Linked DNA regions of Pokkaliibacter sp. MBI-7. The protein of the gene in region 2 binds, or shares a complex with, the protein of the main gene of each other region. Links are inferred from orthologs where the notes say so. Each region holds a gene or a part of one and is shown on either strand. Other genes may lie near its edges. The genes, in order: tsaD and tsaE.

What was found.
Region 1: the proteins of tsaE (region 2) and tsaD are in contact, whole or in part, in a crystal structure (PDB 6N9A), measured with the Thermotoga maritima proteins. The link is inferred for Pokkaliibacter sp. MBI-7 from one-to-one orthologs. Residues at the interface, in WP_004082108.1 of Thermotoga maritima: Leu37, Gly38, Lys46, Lys57, Val59, Lys60, Ser61, Thr63, Phe64, Thr65, Leu66, Met67, Val69, Pro71, Tyr82, Arg83, Leu84, Asp86, Asp88, Phe89, Asp93, Ile128, Asp130, Glu131, Arg134; in WP_004082750.1 of Thermotoga maritima: Cys10, Asp11, Arg49, His50, Leu82, Gly84, Gly135, Gly136, Glu154, Thr155, Leu156, Asp157, Asp158, Ser159, Glu162, Asp165, Lys166, Arg169, Leu170, Tyr175, Lys213, Thr214, Leu217, Tyr218, Gln221, Arg222, Asn324.

What each region holds. Positions count from the first base shown.
Region 1 is NZ_JARVTG010000001.1:3,864,101-3,871,889, forward strand. Bases 113-2,989 are described here. They hold tsaD (tRNA (adenosine(37)-N6)-threonylcarbamoyltransferase complex transferase subunit TsaD), read left to right. Parts: upstream 113-972; coding sequence 973-2,007; downstream 2,008-2,989. Other genes in these bases: QCD60_RS17045 (GatB/YqeY domain-containing protein), read right to left, coding at 113-252; rpsU (30S ribosomal protein S21), read right to left, coding at 428-643; plsY (glycerol-3-phosphate 1-O-acyltransferase PlsY), read right to left, coding at 2,012-2,587; folB (dihydroneopterin aldolase), read left to right, coding at 2,764-2,989. In the rest of the region: more of QCD60_RS17045, read right to left, coding at 1-112; more of folB, read left to right, coding at 2,990-3,120; folK (2-amino-4-hydroxy-6-hydroxymethyldihydropteridine diphosphokinase), read left to right, coding at 3,111-3,716; QCD60_RS17075 (hypothetical protein), read right to left, coding at 3,730-4,824; thiosulfate sulfurtransferase GlpE, read right to left, coding at 4,824-5,147; QCD60_RS17085 (symmetrical bis(5'-nucleosyl)-tetraphosphatase), read right to left, coding at 5,225-6,046; Co2+/Mg2+ efflux protein ApaG, read right to left, coding at 6,225-6,605; 16S rRNA (adenine(1518)-N(6)/adenine(1519)-N(6))-dimethyltransferase RsmA, read right to left, coding at 6,602-7,471; 4-hydroxythreonine-4-phosphate dehydrogenase PdxA, read right to left, coding at 7,468-7,789.
Region 2 is NZ_JARVTG010000001.1:1,446,464-1,454,138, forward strand. What follows is about bases 55-2,817. They hold tsaE (tRNA (adenosine(37)-N6)-threonylcarbamoyltransferase complex ATPase subunit type 1 TsaE), read right to left. Parts: upstream 1,804-2,817; coding sequence 1,306-1,803; downstream 55-1,305. Other genes in these bases: QCD60_RS06590 (N-acetylmuramoyl-L-alanine amidase), read right to left, coding at 55-1,290; QCD60_RS06600 (NAD(P)H-hydrate dehydratase), read right to left, coding at 1,987-2,817. In the rest of the region: more of QCD60_RS06590, read right to left, coding at 1-54; more of QCD60_RS06600, read right to left, coding at 2,818-3,537; orn (oligoribonuclease), read right to left, coding at 3,543-4,115; small ribosomal subunit biogenesis GTPase RsgA, read left to right, coding at 4,323-5,369; QCD60_RS06615 (HDOD domain-containing protein), read left to right, coding at 5,369-6,949; QCD60_RS06620 (sulfurtransferase), read left to right, coding at 6,952-7,675. UniProt on the Escherichia coli protein: Required for the formation of a threonylcarbamoyl group on adenosine at position 37 (t(6)A37) in tRNAs that read codons beginning with adenine.

The DNA.
Region 1 (7,789 bases), 2.4 Mb from region 2 along the record:
GGCGGTCTCAATGTCGACTAGGTCCTGGCGACCGGCTTGAGCAAATTGCTCAATGGAATCGCGACGCTGCTTCTGCATTTTGTCCAGCACGGCAAGAATGCGGGCGTCATCAAGTTCGATTCGTTCGTCAACTTCAATGCGTTTAATGTCAGCCAGCATCAGACGGATGGTGCCCAGGCGTTTCTGGTCACGTGCACGCATCGCTGCTTTCATTGCTTCAGTGATGCTGTGTTTCAATCCGGTATCTGACATGCTCATATCCACACATTGGGGTGAATTCTGTCATCAGGCCGTTCGGCAGTTGGCCGGAACGACTGAAGTATCTATGTTGCCAACGACATTCAGTCGCTGCGGTATGCTTGGCTTTCGCCTTGCTTCGCTAGGCATCTGTCACCAGCAGCGGGACAGGCTTGCTTGCAGCTGTAACTTAGTACAGACGCTGCATGCGACGCTGTTCACGAGACAGCTTTTTCAGGTGACGCTTAACAGCAGCGGCAGCTTCACGCTTACGGATAGTAGTGGGCTTTTCGTAGCATTCGCGGCGACGAACTTCAGCCAGAACACCTGCTTTTTCGCAGGAACGCTTGAAACGACGCAGGGCTACGTCAAACGGCTCGTTATCTTTAACTTTTACGCTAGGCATTTAACTTCCTTCGTATGGTTGGTTTAAAAAAATAACGCCCAGAAACGGGCGCGGTTATTCTAGATGCCTCAGCGCTAACTGTAAACTCTTGCCTGTTGCTCTTGTTGTTAAACTTGCTTGCCTACTACGCTAATTGCTGCAAGTGAACGTGTTAATCTCGTGACAAGCGCCTTTGGCTCCCCATACGGTGCTGGTATGATAGCGCCCTGTTATTCGGCGTGAACCCCTTCCTGGACTTGCTCCGTTGCCATATGCGAGGCGCGCTCAAGCCGTCATTGATGTGGTTTACACGCCTCCTTTTATCTATTCACGGTTTTTTGGGCCAACTCATGCGTGTACTAGGTATCGAAACCTCCTGTGATGAAACAGGGGTGGCGATTTTTGATTCAAAGCATGGCTTGTTGGGCGATGCGTTATTTTCTCAGGTGGAAATGCATGCCGAGTTTGGCGGTGTGGTTCCGGAACTGGCTTCGCGAGATCACGTACGCAAGTTATTACCGCTGGTCAGTGAGGTATTTGCTCAGGCACGTTTGCCTCGCGGTCAGATTGATGGTGTGGCCTATACCGCCGGCCCAGGCTTAATCGGTGCCCTGCTTGTCGGTGCATCCACTGCCCGCAGTCTGGCAATGGCCTGGGGTGTCCCTGCTATCGGTGTGCATCACATGGAGGGACACCTGCTGGCGCCGATGCTGGAAGATAATCCTCCCACTTTTCCTTTTCTGGCGTTGCTGGTGTCTGGTGGACATACCCAACTGGTGAGGGTCGATGGTATTGGCCGTTACCGTTTGATGGGTGAGTCTCTGGATGATGCTGCCGGTGAGGCATTCGATAAGACTGCCAAGATGTTGGGGCTAGGCTATCCTGGCGGACCTCGTGTCGCTGCATTGGCAGAGCAGGGTGTGGCTGGTCGCTTCACTTTTCCCCGGCCCATGACCAACCGGCCAGGTCTTGATTTTAGCTTTAGCGGACTGAAAACGTCGGTGCTAAATACGGTCACTGATCATCAGCAGCAGGGAATGCTGGAGCAGCAAACCCAGGCTGATATCTGCTGGGCATTTCAGGATGCTGTGGTGGATACATTGGTCATCAAATGTAAGCGCGCTTTACAGGAAGCACGTTTGAAACGTCTGGTCATTGCTGGTGGTGTCAGTGCTAACAAGGCGCTGCGTGAACGACTGGAAGCTGCTTTACGCCCCATGCAGGGCGAAGTGTTTTATGCCCGGCCAAGGTTTTGCACCGATAATGGCGCTATGATCGCCTACGCGGGCTGCCAGCGACTGCTGGCAGGAGAGCGACAGGATTTGCAGGTGCAGGTTCGTCCACGCTGGCCACTGAGTGAGTTGACGCCGCCCTCTGCTGGCTGAGCTGCTATTTGGGTGGCAGATGCCAGCTGCGCCAGTTGTCGCCATGACGGAGCATCAAAATGGTGCATAAAGCCAGCATCAACGGCAGATAGGCTGGTGCCAGCCAGTAGCCTAGCGCCGGCGCTGCTAAGGCCGCACAAAGTGCTCCACCAGAGGAGCGTTGCAGTAGTCGTGCCCCTGCCAGCCAGCAAAGTAACAAACTGACAGCCAGAGGCAGGCTGATTGCCAATATGCTGCCGAAGGCTGTCGCTACGCCTTTCCCACCGGTAAGGCCAAAAAAAACTGGGAACAAATGACCCACTACGGCAGCCAGGGCCACTAAACTCAGGCCCCATGGTGAAAAATGCAAGTAGCCGGCGGTTATCGTGGGGATGGCGCCCTTGCTGACATCGCCACAAAGGGTCAGCAGGGCAGGTAGCTTGCCACCCAGGCGTAAAACATTGGTTGTGCCGGGATTGCCGGAACCATGTTGGCGTGGGTCTGGCAGGTTAAAGCAACGACAGATCAAAATCGCTGAGTTCATCGAGCCAAGCAGATAGGCCAGAATAAGCAAGGCGGCTAAGACCTGGAGTTCGGGCAAGGTGGTTTCCTCGGCCAGTTGTTATCTTCAGGGTGCTCTATCTGCCCCTTGCGGTTGCCACGACGCTGAACTCGTGGCGGCGAATTGTGGCCATCTGGCTACAGCAAGGCTCGTGTGGGAGCCAGTTCAGGGCCTAGCATACGTGCCAGTCGCACAAACGTCATCTGAGGATGGGCATGGACAAAGTATTTATTCGTGGCCTGGCGATCGAAACCCTGATCGGTGTGTTCGACTGGGAGCGGGAGATCAGACAGTGGCTGTTACTGGATCTGGATCTGGGAACGGACATTCGCCCTGCAGCCAGCGGTGACGATATCAACTGCACGCCAAGCTACAAGGAGGTGGCTGATCGCCTGCACGAGTTTGTTGGCGGTAGTGAGTTTCAGTTAGTGGAAACGCTGGCAGAAGAAGTGGCCCATTTGCTCATGCGTGAGTTTCGCTTGCCGTGGATACGCGTTCGGGTAGCGAAGCCTGGAGCAGTGATCAGCGCCGCTGAAGTTGGAGTGGAAATTGAGCGGGGTGAGTGGCGTTGATCAGCGTATTTGTCAGTTTGGGCTCCAACCAGCAGCGTGAATTTCACCTTGCTCAAGGTCTGGATGAGTTGCGGCAGCATTTTGGTGATTTGCTGCTGTCCTCAGTCTATGAAAGCCCGGCTGTAGGCTTCAACGGCCCTGCGTTTTTCAACATGGTGGTCGGCTTCACCACTGAGCTGCCGCTGGATGCTCTGGCAGCCAGACTGCGCGAGATTGAGTTGCGCCATGGTCGACCCAGTGATGCTGTGAAGTTCAGTTCGCGTACCCTGGACATCGATATCCTCACCTATGCTGACTGGCATGGTCGCTTTGCGACGCTCAGCCTGCCGCGCAAGGATTTGTTGAGCTACGCTCATATGCTCCTGCCCATGGCCGAGGTGGCGGGGGCGATGTTACATCCGGGTGGTGCTGATGACTATCAGACCTGTTGGCGGCAGTTCAGTGATACCGCACAGCGTATCTGGACCGTAGACTATCAGTGGCAAGGGCGGGTCATTTCCCAGCAAGGCAGCGTTATCTGGCCTGAAGCCGCTGCCATGATTTTGCCTGCTGAGTTACCTGGGGAGCTTTGGCAGCCGCTTACAAGTAACGACTGACCTACCCATGTCACTAGTGGCTTTGCAAGATAGCCAGTCGCTCACTGCGAATGCGCAGAGCCAGATCTTTGCCTTTTAGTCCCAGTGCAAGCAGTGGGGCAACATCTACTGTTTTGATATGCGCCAGGCGCATTTGCCAATTCTGAATAGCGTCAGCGGCCTGCACAGGCTGCCCGCGGAATACGGCGAGTGTTGGCAGGCATGCCAGAAACTGAGCAAAACGCTCCGGCCGTCGCAGCGCATCACATCCCTCCAGAACCGTCAGCCAGTCTTCTGCACTGTTCGCCTGTAAGCAGGCAGAGCCTTGACGCAGCAGCAACTGTGCCAGCTGTCGCTCCTCATTAGGGACTTTCAGATGTTCAGCCCAGCGTTCAGGCTGTTCGCTCAACAGGCTCAGCAAGGCATAGCGACAAGCCAGCGGCAGTTGCGCAGTAACTGCGTGCTGCAATAGATCATCGCCCGTGTCGGGCCAGTCGCTGAGTCCCGGCAGAATACTGCTGAGAGCATTGGCTGTTGCCAGAACCTGGAAAAAGCATTCTGGTTTCGGCTCCATCAAGGCTCGGCTCATTTCTTTCCAGATGCGCTCTGGCACCAGGCTTTCCAGCTCGCCGGAGGCACTGATACTGCGCATCAACTCATTGGTTGCAGGCGCTACCTGAAAGCCCAGTTCGGCATAGCGGGCAGCAAAGCGGGCAACTCGTAAGATACGCAGCGGATCTTCGCTGAACGCAGGGGAGACATGACGGAGCTGACGAAGCTGCAGATCAGACTGACCACCATAAGGATCGACAATATGACCCTGGTCATCCATGGCCATGGCATTGATGGTCAGATCACGACGGGCGAGATCTTCTTCCAGACTGACATCAGGGCTGGCGTGGCAGACAAAGCCGGTATAGCCGCGTCCTGACTTGCGTTCGGTGCGAGCAAGGGCGTACTCCTCATGGCTGTGAGGGTGCAGAAACACGGGGAAATCCTTACCTACCTGGGTATAGCCCAATGACAGCATCTGCTCCGCGGTTGCACCGACCACGACCCAGTCCCGCTCCAGTACGGGGCGACCAAGCAGCGTGTCCCGTACGGCCCCACCGACCAGATAGATCTGCATCAGCTGTTACCTGTGGCAATGTCGGCAGGAAACAGTGTGCGCCATTCTTCAAAGCCGCCATCCATGCTGTAAACCTGTTCAAAACCGTGATTGGCCAGAAAACTGGCGGCGCCCTGGCTGCTGTGTCCGTGATAGCACACGACGATCAGGGGATGATCCGGGTCGGCGCTTTCCAGAAAGTGTTGCAGGTTTTCATTGCTCAATGCCGAAGCACCGGGAATATGGCCATTGCTGTAGGATACCGGATCACGAATATCCGCAACCTGTGCTCCGTTGCCAATCATGTCCTTAGCCTGGCTTGGGGAAATACGAGTGAAGTTCATGTGGGGGCTCCTGCAAAATCTGCTACGACCTTTGTGCCACTGACGGTGTCACGGAAAGCGGATGAAGCTAAGGTTGGTTAGTTTTCGATAGTTCTGGGTTGGCGACTCGGTACACTGAACAGGCGTTGGTCTTCGAGGCGCAGGGCGGTAAGGGAATTACCCCAGACGCACCCCGTGTCGAGGGCGAATACATCATGCATGCCGGTATGACCTACCAGTGCAGCCCAGTGGCCAAAGTATATGCGGTATCCTGCCCATTCCGGATTGGGGTAGTAGAACCAGGCACGATAGCCTGCTGGCGCTGCATTCAGCTCGCTTTTGCTCTTGAGTTCCAGTTCGCCACGCGGGCCGACAAAGCGCATACGGGTCAGATAGTTGGTAATGATGCGCCAGCGGGCGGGGCCGCTCAGATGCTCACGCCAGCAATCGGGCTGATTGCCGTACATGTTGGCGAAGTAGCGCAGGTAGTCGTCGCTGCGCAGTACGGCTTCCACTTCGCGTGCAAAGCCCAGAGCATCATCAGCGGACCAGATCGGTGGCAGGCCAGCATGAACCAGTACCTTGCGCTCTTCCAGGTGCAGCAGTGGCCGAAAACGCAGCCAGTCTAGGAGTTCATCGCAGTCCGGTGCAGCAAGAATGTCATCAATCGTATCACCGCGCTTGCAGGTGCCATGGCCATAGGCGACCGCCAGCAGATGCAGGTCATGATTGCCAAGTACCGTAATCACCTGACTGTCGAGTTGCTTGATCGCCCTCAATGTTGCCAGCGAACCTGGACCGCGATTGACCAGATCCCCGGTCAGCCACAGCCGGTCCGAAGCGGAAAACTGAATAAGGTCAAGCAGCGCCATCAGTTCCTGATAGCAACCCTGGATGTCACCAATAACGTAGGTGGCCATGCAACTCCTGCAGAGATAAAGAGTTAATCAATCACCATTGAGGTTGTCTTAGCATCTTGTGAGGTCGCAGCTATGTTGCTTGCGATCTTCCCGTGGCAGGTTAATGCAAGGCTACGCTCTGCTCAATGCAAGAATGTTGCCTTGCCAAAGGTGCTATGGGCTTAAAGTTGCTGTGGGTTTAATGCAACGCCATGGGCTTGGCCAGAGTAAAGGCTGGGATAGGGGCCTGGAACAGCTGGCCATCTTCGCCTTTCATTTCGTAATAACCACGCATGCTGCCAACAGCTGTCGCCAGCACGCAGCCGCTGCTGTACTGATAGCTGCTGCCGGGGGCGATCAGAGGTTGTTCCCCGACCACCCCCTTGCCTTTGACTTCCTGAATCTGCTGGTTGCCATCAGTGATAATCCAGTGGCGGTTCAGCAGTTGTGCAGCTTGTAGACCCGTATTGTGGATGGTGATGGTATAGCTGAAGACGAAGCGGTTTTCTTCGGGCACCGACTGGTCGCTCAGGTACTGCGTTTCCATATCTACCATGATGGGGGGCATCTCTGTACTCATTCTGCTGCTCCTGATCCGTCAGTGGTATGAGTGACTGGCGTAGGGTGGAGCTGAAAATACAGGTCACTGAGGCGCACGTAATCCTGCAGGCTCAAATGTTCGGGGCGATCTCCCGGGTTAATTCCCAGAGATTCAATATGCGATGCCTCCAGCAGGGGTTTGAGCGTATTGCGCAGGGTCTTGCGTCGCTGGCTGAAGGCCGTGCGCACCACCAGATCCAGAGCCGGTAGAGATTGTGCTGGGTGTGGCAGTTCTGTGTAAGGCGCCAGACGTACAATAGCTGAGTCGACCTTGGGGGGCGGGTTGAAAGCACCGGGCCCAACCAGGAACAAGGGCATAACCTGGCAGTAATACTGGGTCATGATACTCAGACGACCGTAATTGTTGTCGCCTGGCCCTGCTGCCATCCGCTCCACCACTTCCTTTTGCAGCATGAAGTGCATGTCCTTGATGCGACTCTGATACGACAGCAGATGGAAAATCAGCGGAGTCGATATGTTGTAGGGAAGGTTGCCAACAACCCGCAGTTGTTCAGCAGGTTCGTGCAGCAGACTGGAAAAATCGAATTTCAGCGCATCTGCCTCGTGTACTCTCAGCGTGTCCAGATGGCGAAACAGGTTGGTTCGCAGAATCGGGATCAGATCGCGGTCAAGCTCGACCACATCCAGCTGCCCGGCAGCCGCAATCAGGTCCTGAGTCAGTGCGCCCATGCCCGGGCCGATTTCGACAATACGCTGGCCGGGCTGAGGGTTGATAGCACGAATGATACGGCCGATGATGCCGGCGTCATGCAGAAAGTTTTGGCCGAAGCGCTTGCGGGCCTGAAAGCCGGGGCTCTTGTGCGTCCCAGAGTGTTTCGATGTCATAAATGCTCTTTGATAGCTGCCATGTGGGCAGCGTATTGCAGTGCCGTCGCCAGACTACCGGCATCGGCGCGTCCTGTTCCTGCCAGATCCAGCGCCGTGCCGTGATCTACGGAGGTTCGAATAATGGGCAGGCCCAGAGTGATATTGACGGCCTGGCCAAAGCCTTTGTATTTAAGCACGGGTAAGCCCTGATCGTGATACATCGCCAGCACAGCGTCAGCCTGTTGCAGGTGCTTTTCTGTGAACAGCGTGTCCGCAGGCAGCGGTCCGATCAGTTGTAGACCCTGCTGGCGCAGCCGCTCAAGACATGGTTCGATC
Region 2 (7,675 bases):
GGGGATATCAGGCGACTTCAGCACCACAAAGCCTGCCCGCTCGACATGATTCTTGTGCAACCGAGCAATACGCCCAACCTGCCCCAGCACATCCTTACCCACCTGATCACTCAGCTTGAGTGTGCCTGTCATGGACAAATCCAGCAGTACACCCGCCAGCACTTCGTCCTTATCATCCAGACTGACACCACCGACGCCACCAATCAGGTCAGCATTATTTTCCGTCTGCGCCAGCCAGCGCCCCATTTCACTGGTCGCCCCCCGCTCAGATAGCGTCCACACTGATGCGCCACGTGCACTGTCATTCTTGAAGGCATCCGCATGAATGGACACAAACATGTCCGCATTGGCTTCGCGTGCCAGGCGAGTACGTTTACGCAAATCCACATAGTAGTCACCACGGCGAGTCAGATAAGCCTTGAAGCCCGGCTCCTTGTCGAGCATCTGTGCGAGCTGGCGTGCAATCGACAGCACCACATCCTTCTCTCTTAACCCTCCGGCACCGATAGCTCCCGGATCTTCGCCGCCGTGCCCTGCATCGACTGCGATGATAATGTCACGATAGTTCTCAGACTTCAGCGGCTGCGCCTGTATGACAGGGGCAGCGGGTGCACTGGGCGGTATAACGCTGGTGCTGACGACCTGCACCGGGGCAGTGCTTACCACCGGAACTGCACCGCCATTAGTGCCTGGGGAAGGCGAACTCACGGGCGCCACGGGTTTTGGCTGATTGTTTACGCTGGATGACCCGACAACGGGAGTTGCAGTTACTACCGGAACAGCACTGTTAGGGGAGGACGGATTAGTACTCACAGATGTCGTCTGAACGGCGGCCGGTACCGAAGGAGCGCTGACAACGGCAGAAGCAATAACGGGAGCAGCAGAATCGGGGGTCAGCAGGTCGACCACCAGGCGATTACCGTACTGCTTATTGGGCGCCAGACTGAAGTCCCTGAACGGTAATTTCTGCTTGAGGTCGATCACGATGCGGGTAGTAGTGCCATCCTGAATCCCTGAACGTAGTCCTTCGATCAGCGAACCCTTGATGTCCAGCGCAGCAAGATCGGCATGAATAACGCTGTTACTGATATCCAGCACCAGTCGGTTGGGATTTTCCACCTGAAACGCCTTGTACTGAACAGGAGCACTGAGATCGAATACCAGACGTGTGTTATCGGGCGCCTGCCAGATACGCACATTAAGGATATCCGCGGTCTGGGCACAGGCACTGCCAATCAGCAGCCAGCCAAACAGTCCCAGAAGCCACCCATGCAGCCAAGGTTTTTTCATCTCAGGGTTGTCACTCTAGGGATGTAGCGCACTCAACGCATTTAACATCTGCACACCCCGTTCAGAGGTGGCGGATACTTCCAGTTCCCGACCATCCTGCCATCGGCTCAGGCAGATTTCCAGATCAGGACGGGGCAGAATACCCGCGCCTTTCTCCGGCCACTCAACCAGGCACAGCGACTGAGCATCGAAATAATCCCTTATCCCCATGAACTCCAGCTCTTCCGGATCAGCCAGACGGTAAAGGTCAAAGTGATAGGCCTGCACCTCTGCAAGCTCATAAGGTTCTACCAGCGTATAGGTAGGGCTCTTCACGGCGCCCTGATGTCCAAGGGCATGCAACACGCCGCGGCTCAGGGTGGTCTTGCCCATGCCGAGATTGCCGTGCAGATAAACCACAGCGCCCTGTTTAAGCTCCGCTGCCAGCTGCGCGGCCCACATCAACATGGCCGCCTCATCAGCAACCCGCACAATCAGGGGTTGCACCTGAGGAGGAAAAGACACTGAACTCATAACATCTTCCAACATTTCAGAAAAACAGACTCAGCCCGAGAACATGTTCACGACCTCAGCCGCTCTGGCCGGTCACTCAAAACAAAAAGCGCTGAAGAAGCGAAGCTTAGCAACCCCAAACGAGCATTCCGAAGGACTTTTCGACACCGAGCGACCAATACCAGACAGATAACGAGCACATTCTCAGAGTGGATTAACCAGCTGCTGGATATAAGGAAGCAGATCGGTTGCCAGCAAGCCACGTTCGCCACGCTCCAGAGCCGCCAGATCACCAGCTCGCCCATGAATACTCGCTCCAACCGCGGCAGCCGCAGATGGCGTCAGCCCTTGTGCCAACAGACTGCCAATCATCCCAGCCAGAATGTCACCCATACCGGCCACACTCATGCCAGGATTACCTTCGCTGACCAGCTGGCTTATCGCACCTGGGGAAGCAATCAGGGTGCCTTTCCCCTTGAGCACGACTGTCGCACCGTAGGTTTGCTGCAAGTCTGCCAGCGCCTGCAGGCGCTCACGTTGTATCACCGTCGTGTTACGGTCCAACAGCATAGCCGCCTCACCGGGATGGGGAGTCATCACCCAGGGGCCAGAGGGGCGCCAGTGCTTATGCTTGAGCAGGTGCAAAGCATCGGCATCAATGACCAGCGGTTTGGCCGACGCCAAAGCCTGCTGCAACAACTGCTCGGCCCAGGCATCACGACCCAGCCCAGGGCCGATTACCAGCACATCAGCGCGAGCTATCCAGGCCTGAGCTTCCAAACCATTACGCACGCCCTGCACCATCAATTCCGGCTGGGAAGCAATAAAAGCAGGCACATGCTCATGGCGGGTAACAACACTCACCAGACCAGCGCCACTGCGCAAGGCACTGCGACCGGCCAGCAGCGCGGCCCCCGCCATACCCAGATTCCCGCCAAGAATCAGCACATGACCGTGCATGCCCTTGTGACCGTCACGAGGTCGGGGTGGCAACACCTGCTTGCACTGCGACGGTGTCACACGTTGCAACAGCGGTACGTGGTGGGCATATACGTGCTCCGGCGTCCCCAGACCATGACAATGCACCTGCCCTGCATAGGCCGCGCCCTGTCCGGTCAGAAGGCCTGCTTTCATACCGATAAAGGTAACGGTGTGACTGGCAAGCACAGCGCGCCCGAGCACGTTGCCACTGTCACACTCCAGCCCTGAGGGAATATCCAGCGCCAGAACAGGCTTGCCTGTGGCATTGATCCAGTCGATCAGTGCCGCATATCGCCCCTGCACCTCTCCCGCAAGTCCGGTCCCCAGCAAGGCATCAACGACCAGCTCACCATGACAGTCTGGCAATTCGCCCCCGTCGTGAATCATCAACAACCCGGACAGCTGCTGGTGCTGCAGCCATTGCCAGGCCTCTGCGGCCTCGCCCTGTAACATTTCAAGGTATTGCGTCAGCGCCAGAGGAAGCAGCAGCTGCACCTGCCAGTGCTGTTTGAGTGCCAGACCAGCCAGCACCAGCCCATCACCACCGTTATTCCCCTTGCCAGCAACAACCGTCAGCCTGCGCACATCCGGCCACTCACTGCGCAGCTGCACAAAAGCCGCCTCGGCAGCGCGGCACATCAGCTCGAATCCGGTAATTCCCAGAGCCAGGGCAGCCTCTTGATCAAGCTGGCGAAGGGTTTTCGCAGCGTAGATTGCTTCCGGCAACCGTTCCATCACGGCAATGCTTTCACTGGTTGTGATACTGATCGTCATGGCCCTTAGTTCTGATCGCTGGATGCCTGCTCTGCAGCAGGAATCAGAAAATGCTCACGGTAAAAGCGTAATTCAGCGATGGACTCCTGAATATCGGTCAGCGCCTGGTGCGAACCCAGTTTGCGGAATCCTTTGAGCATCTCGGGCTGCCAGCGCTTGGCCAGCTCTTTCAGCGTACTGACATCAATCATGCGGTAATGCAGATACTGATCCACCTCTGGCAGATATCGGGCAATAAAGCGGCGATCCTGCCAGATGGAGTTGCCACACAGAGGGGAGCTTCCTGCCATCACATGGGACTGCAAAAACTCAAGCAGAGCAGCCTGCAGGCCAGCCTCATCCAGCGTACTGTTGCGCACCCGCTCGGTCAGACCTGACTCGCCATGGGTGCGGGTACACCACTCATCCATCCCATTGAGCACATCATCGCTCTGATGCACGACCCACACCGGGCCTTCAGCAACTACGTTGAGGTCATAATCGGTGATCAGTACTGCCAACTCCAGAATACGGTCCTGTTCAGGGTTCAGACCGGTCATTTCCAGATCCATCCATACCCAACGATTGTCCGCCGCCATACTGCTCTCCCACCTCTAAACATACTCACAATTGCGCCCTATTCTAACCAGCCTGAGCGCAGGAGGCACCTGTGGTAACACATAGGGCCCCTCCCCACAGCGGCAAACGTGGCACCTTGTCAGGATGTCAGGCAAAATGCTGGGTTACTTCTCAACACGCGGCAGCGGCATCCCCCCTCGCGAGCAGCTTTGTCACCTCAGGATCAGATGAGCAAACGGAACCTAACCAGACGCCAGTCTTGGCGCATCAAGAAAATCCAGGATGAGCGGGTACAGCGCGCTCATCAGCATGAGGAGCGTTTCAGCGCTCAGCTCAATGCCGGAGAACTAGGCCCGGAAATCCGAGGTCGGGTGATTGCTCATTATGGTCGCCAGGTGGACGTGGAGGCGGTCGATGGGGAATTGCAGGGGCAACAGATGCGCTGCTACCTGCGCGCCAACCTTGAGCCACTGGTGACTGGTGACGATGTCATCTGGCGACCTGGCCCTGATGAGGGCGTGGTGGTGGCCAATATGCCACGCAGCAGCGTGCTAAAACGCCCCACCCCGCATGGTGAACTGAAGGCGGTGGCGGCCAATATCGATCTGATCATCATTACCATTGCCCCTGAGCCCACGCCCTACGCCAATCTGATCGACCGTTATCTGGTGGCGGCAGAACTCAGTGACATTCGCCCCATTCTGCTGCTCAACAAGACCGACCTGATCAACGATAGCAACCGCGACGCACTGGAGTCCCTGTTGCAACGCTATGAGCAAATCGGCTATCAGGTCATGCGTGCCAGCACCAAAGCGGACCATGGTCTGGACTTGCTGATTGACAGCCTCAAAGGTCATATCAGCGTCTTTGTTGGCCAGTCAGGCGTCGGCAAATCATCCCTGATCAACAAGTTGCTGCCTGGGGTGGATCTGCGCGTCGGTGCCCTTTCCGAAGGCACCCGCAAAGGTACTCACACCACCACCACAGCCCGCCTGTTCCACTTTCCCAGTGGTGGCGACCTGATCGACTCTCCGGGAATTCGCGAATTTGCTCTCTGGCACCTGAGTCCTGATGAGCTGCTGGAAGGCTTTGCAGAGTTTCGCCCCTTCCTCGGCCATTGTCGTTTCCGTGACTGCCGCCATGATCGTGAGCCAGGCTGTGCGCTGCGCAAAGCACTGGAAGAAGGGGCGATCAGCCCGCCGCGGATGCTGAGCTATCAACAAATTCTCAATTCATTGGATGAAGAGGCGCAACTGCGTCTGGAGACCGAGTAATGAGTGACTCTCCCTATGGTGCAGAGCAATGGGTGGAATTTCTGGCCGACAAGCCACTACCCATCATGGCCCATAGCCGACAGTTTCTGTTACATCAGCTGCGCCGCCCTGACGTCGCATTGATGGAGCTGGCCCCCGCCCTGCAGGCAGACCCTGTGTTAAGCCTGCATCTGCTGCGACACGCCAATCAGCTCAACAACAATCAGGAAACGGACATCCGCACCCTTGACCACGCACTCAGCAGTCTTGGCCTGCAGCGTATCCGTGAAGTACTGGACAACGCCCCGGTACTGCAGATGAACAACCAGAGCGTGGCCCATCGCCAGTATCTGTATGCCGTTGCCAACTCACTGCATGCTGCCTTTCAGGCTCGCGACTGGGCCAAACAACTGCGCCCGACACAGATTGCCCAGCTTTACGCGGCAGGCATGTTATACGGCTTTATTCACTGGAGTCTGTGGCGCTTCGCACCTGATGCCATCAGCCAGGTCCACGGCCTGATTCATGAACAGCAACTGGATCCCATTCTGGCAGAAAGCAATGTACTGGGTTGCCCGGCGCAGGCAATCGCCCACGGACTGGCATTACGCTGGCAGTTACCGGAAGTGCTGGTCAATGCCCTCGATATGGAAAATGCATCGGACAAGCGCCTGCTCAGCAGCCTGCATCGTCGCGCAAGAGGCGATGAGCTGAACCCCGATCAGGAGCGTATGCTCAACCATCTGGTGCACGCCCCGTGGATGCTGGCCAAGATGGCCAACTGGGTTGCCCATACCGCCCATTTTGGCTGGTACGGTCAGGGTATGGACCGTTTGATGCCGATCATTGGTGATGTGCTGCGCCTGACCAGAGAAGAAGCCAGCGCCCGCTGCCACCGTACAGCCGTTATCGCAGCAGCAGCCTACGCCACGCCGGGCATCATTGCACCTGCCAGCCGTCTGATCATGGCACCGGATGACCAGCCTATTGCCTACCGTATGCCGCACCAGCAGGGCAACAGAACCGTGACGGCGCGCCCTCAGGCCCAGCAGCGCATGCTACCGGGCAAACTGTTTGACGAGCGCCACTATCAGGACAGGCTGTTCCAGCTCAACAATGCCGATAAGCAGCTCAGTTCGCTGGGGGCCATCATGCAGGGCCTGCTCGAAGGCATGCATGATGGTATCGGTTTGCAGCGTTGCGCCATCCTGATGACCAGTCAGGACAGCAAGGAGATTGCAGGTCGTCTTGCTGCCGGCGATAGCGGTGTTGAAGCCTTCAAGCACTTTCGCCAGTCCCTGCACACCGCCAGCATTTTCCAGCGTCTGTGCAGCCAGCCGGGCAGCCTGTGGGTGAATGACAAAAATCGCGACAAGGTACAGAGCCTGCTTCCTGAGGCTTTTCAGTCGCTATGTCATCCCCAAGAATTCTTTATGATGTCGATTTTTCTGGGCAAACGCCCGATTGCTGTTGTCTATGCCGATGCAGGTCTGCACGGTGACGTCAGACCCATGCATTACAACGCCTTTCGTCAACTGGTGCAGGCCGCCAATCGGGGGGTGACCCTCTATTATCGCGCCCGCCAACAGATGAGATCCTGATCATGTCCTGTCCTGTCCTGATTGAGGCGGAGGCACTGCATCGTCAGTTGCACGCTCCGCAATTACTGATCCTTGATCTTTCCAGTGCCGAAAACTACCAGCGCGGCCACATTCCTGGAGCGATTCACTTCCCTGCTACCTTGCTGCTGCGAGGAGAAGGCCCTGTACCGAACTACGTCGCCAGTGAAGCCCAGCTCAGCGAGCGGCTTTCTGCAGTAGGCATGACTCCCGATACCTGGGTGGTAGCTTATGACGATCAAATGGGCCCCTGGGCTGGCCGCCTGCTGTGGACCCTGCATCTGCTGGGTCATCGGCAGGTGTCCGTTCTCAACGGCCAGCTACCGGCCTGGGTGACTGCAGGTTTCGATCTGGAGCAGGACAGCCATCACCGCGAAGCAACGCTTTACACCGCCACCTATGTGGAGCCCGTGCGCACGACACTGCAAGACCTGCTGAATCACCAGCATCTGACGGTCTGGGATGCCCGCACCCACGAAGAGTTCACCGGTGAGAAAGTGGTCAACGCCAGCAAGGGCGGACATATCCCCGGCGCCATCTGGCTGGAATGGACCGACCTGCTGCAGGATCAGCAACTGCCACGGCTGAAACCTGCGGAAGAACTGCACAGTCTGTTAGCCGATCGCGGGCTGACGCCAGACAAGACCATTGTTACCCATTGCCAAACCCACCGCCGTTCCGGCCTCACTTATCTGGCCGCCAAGGCAC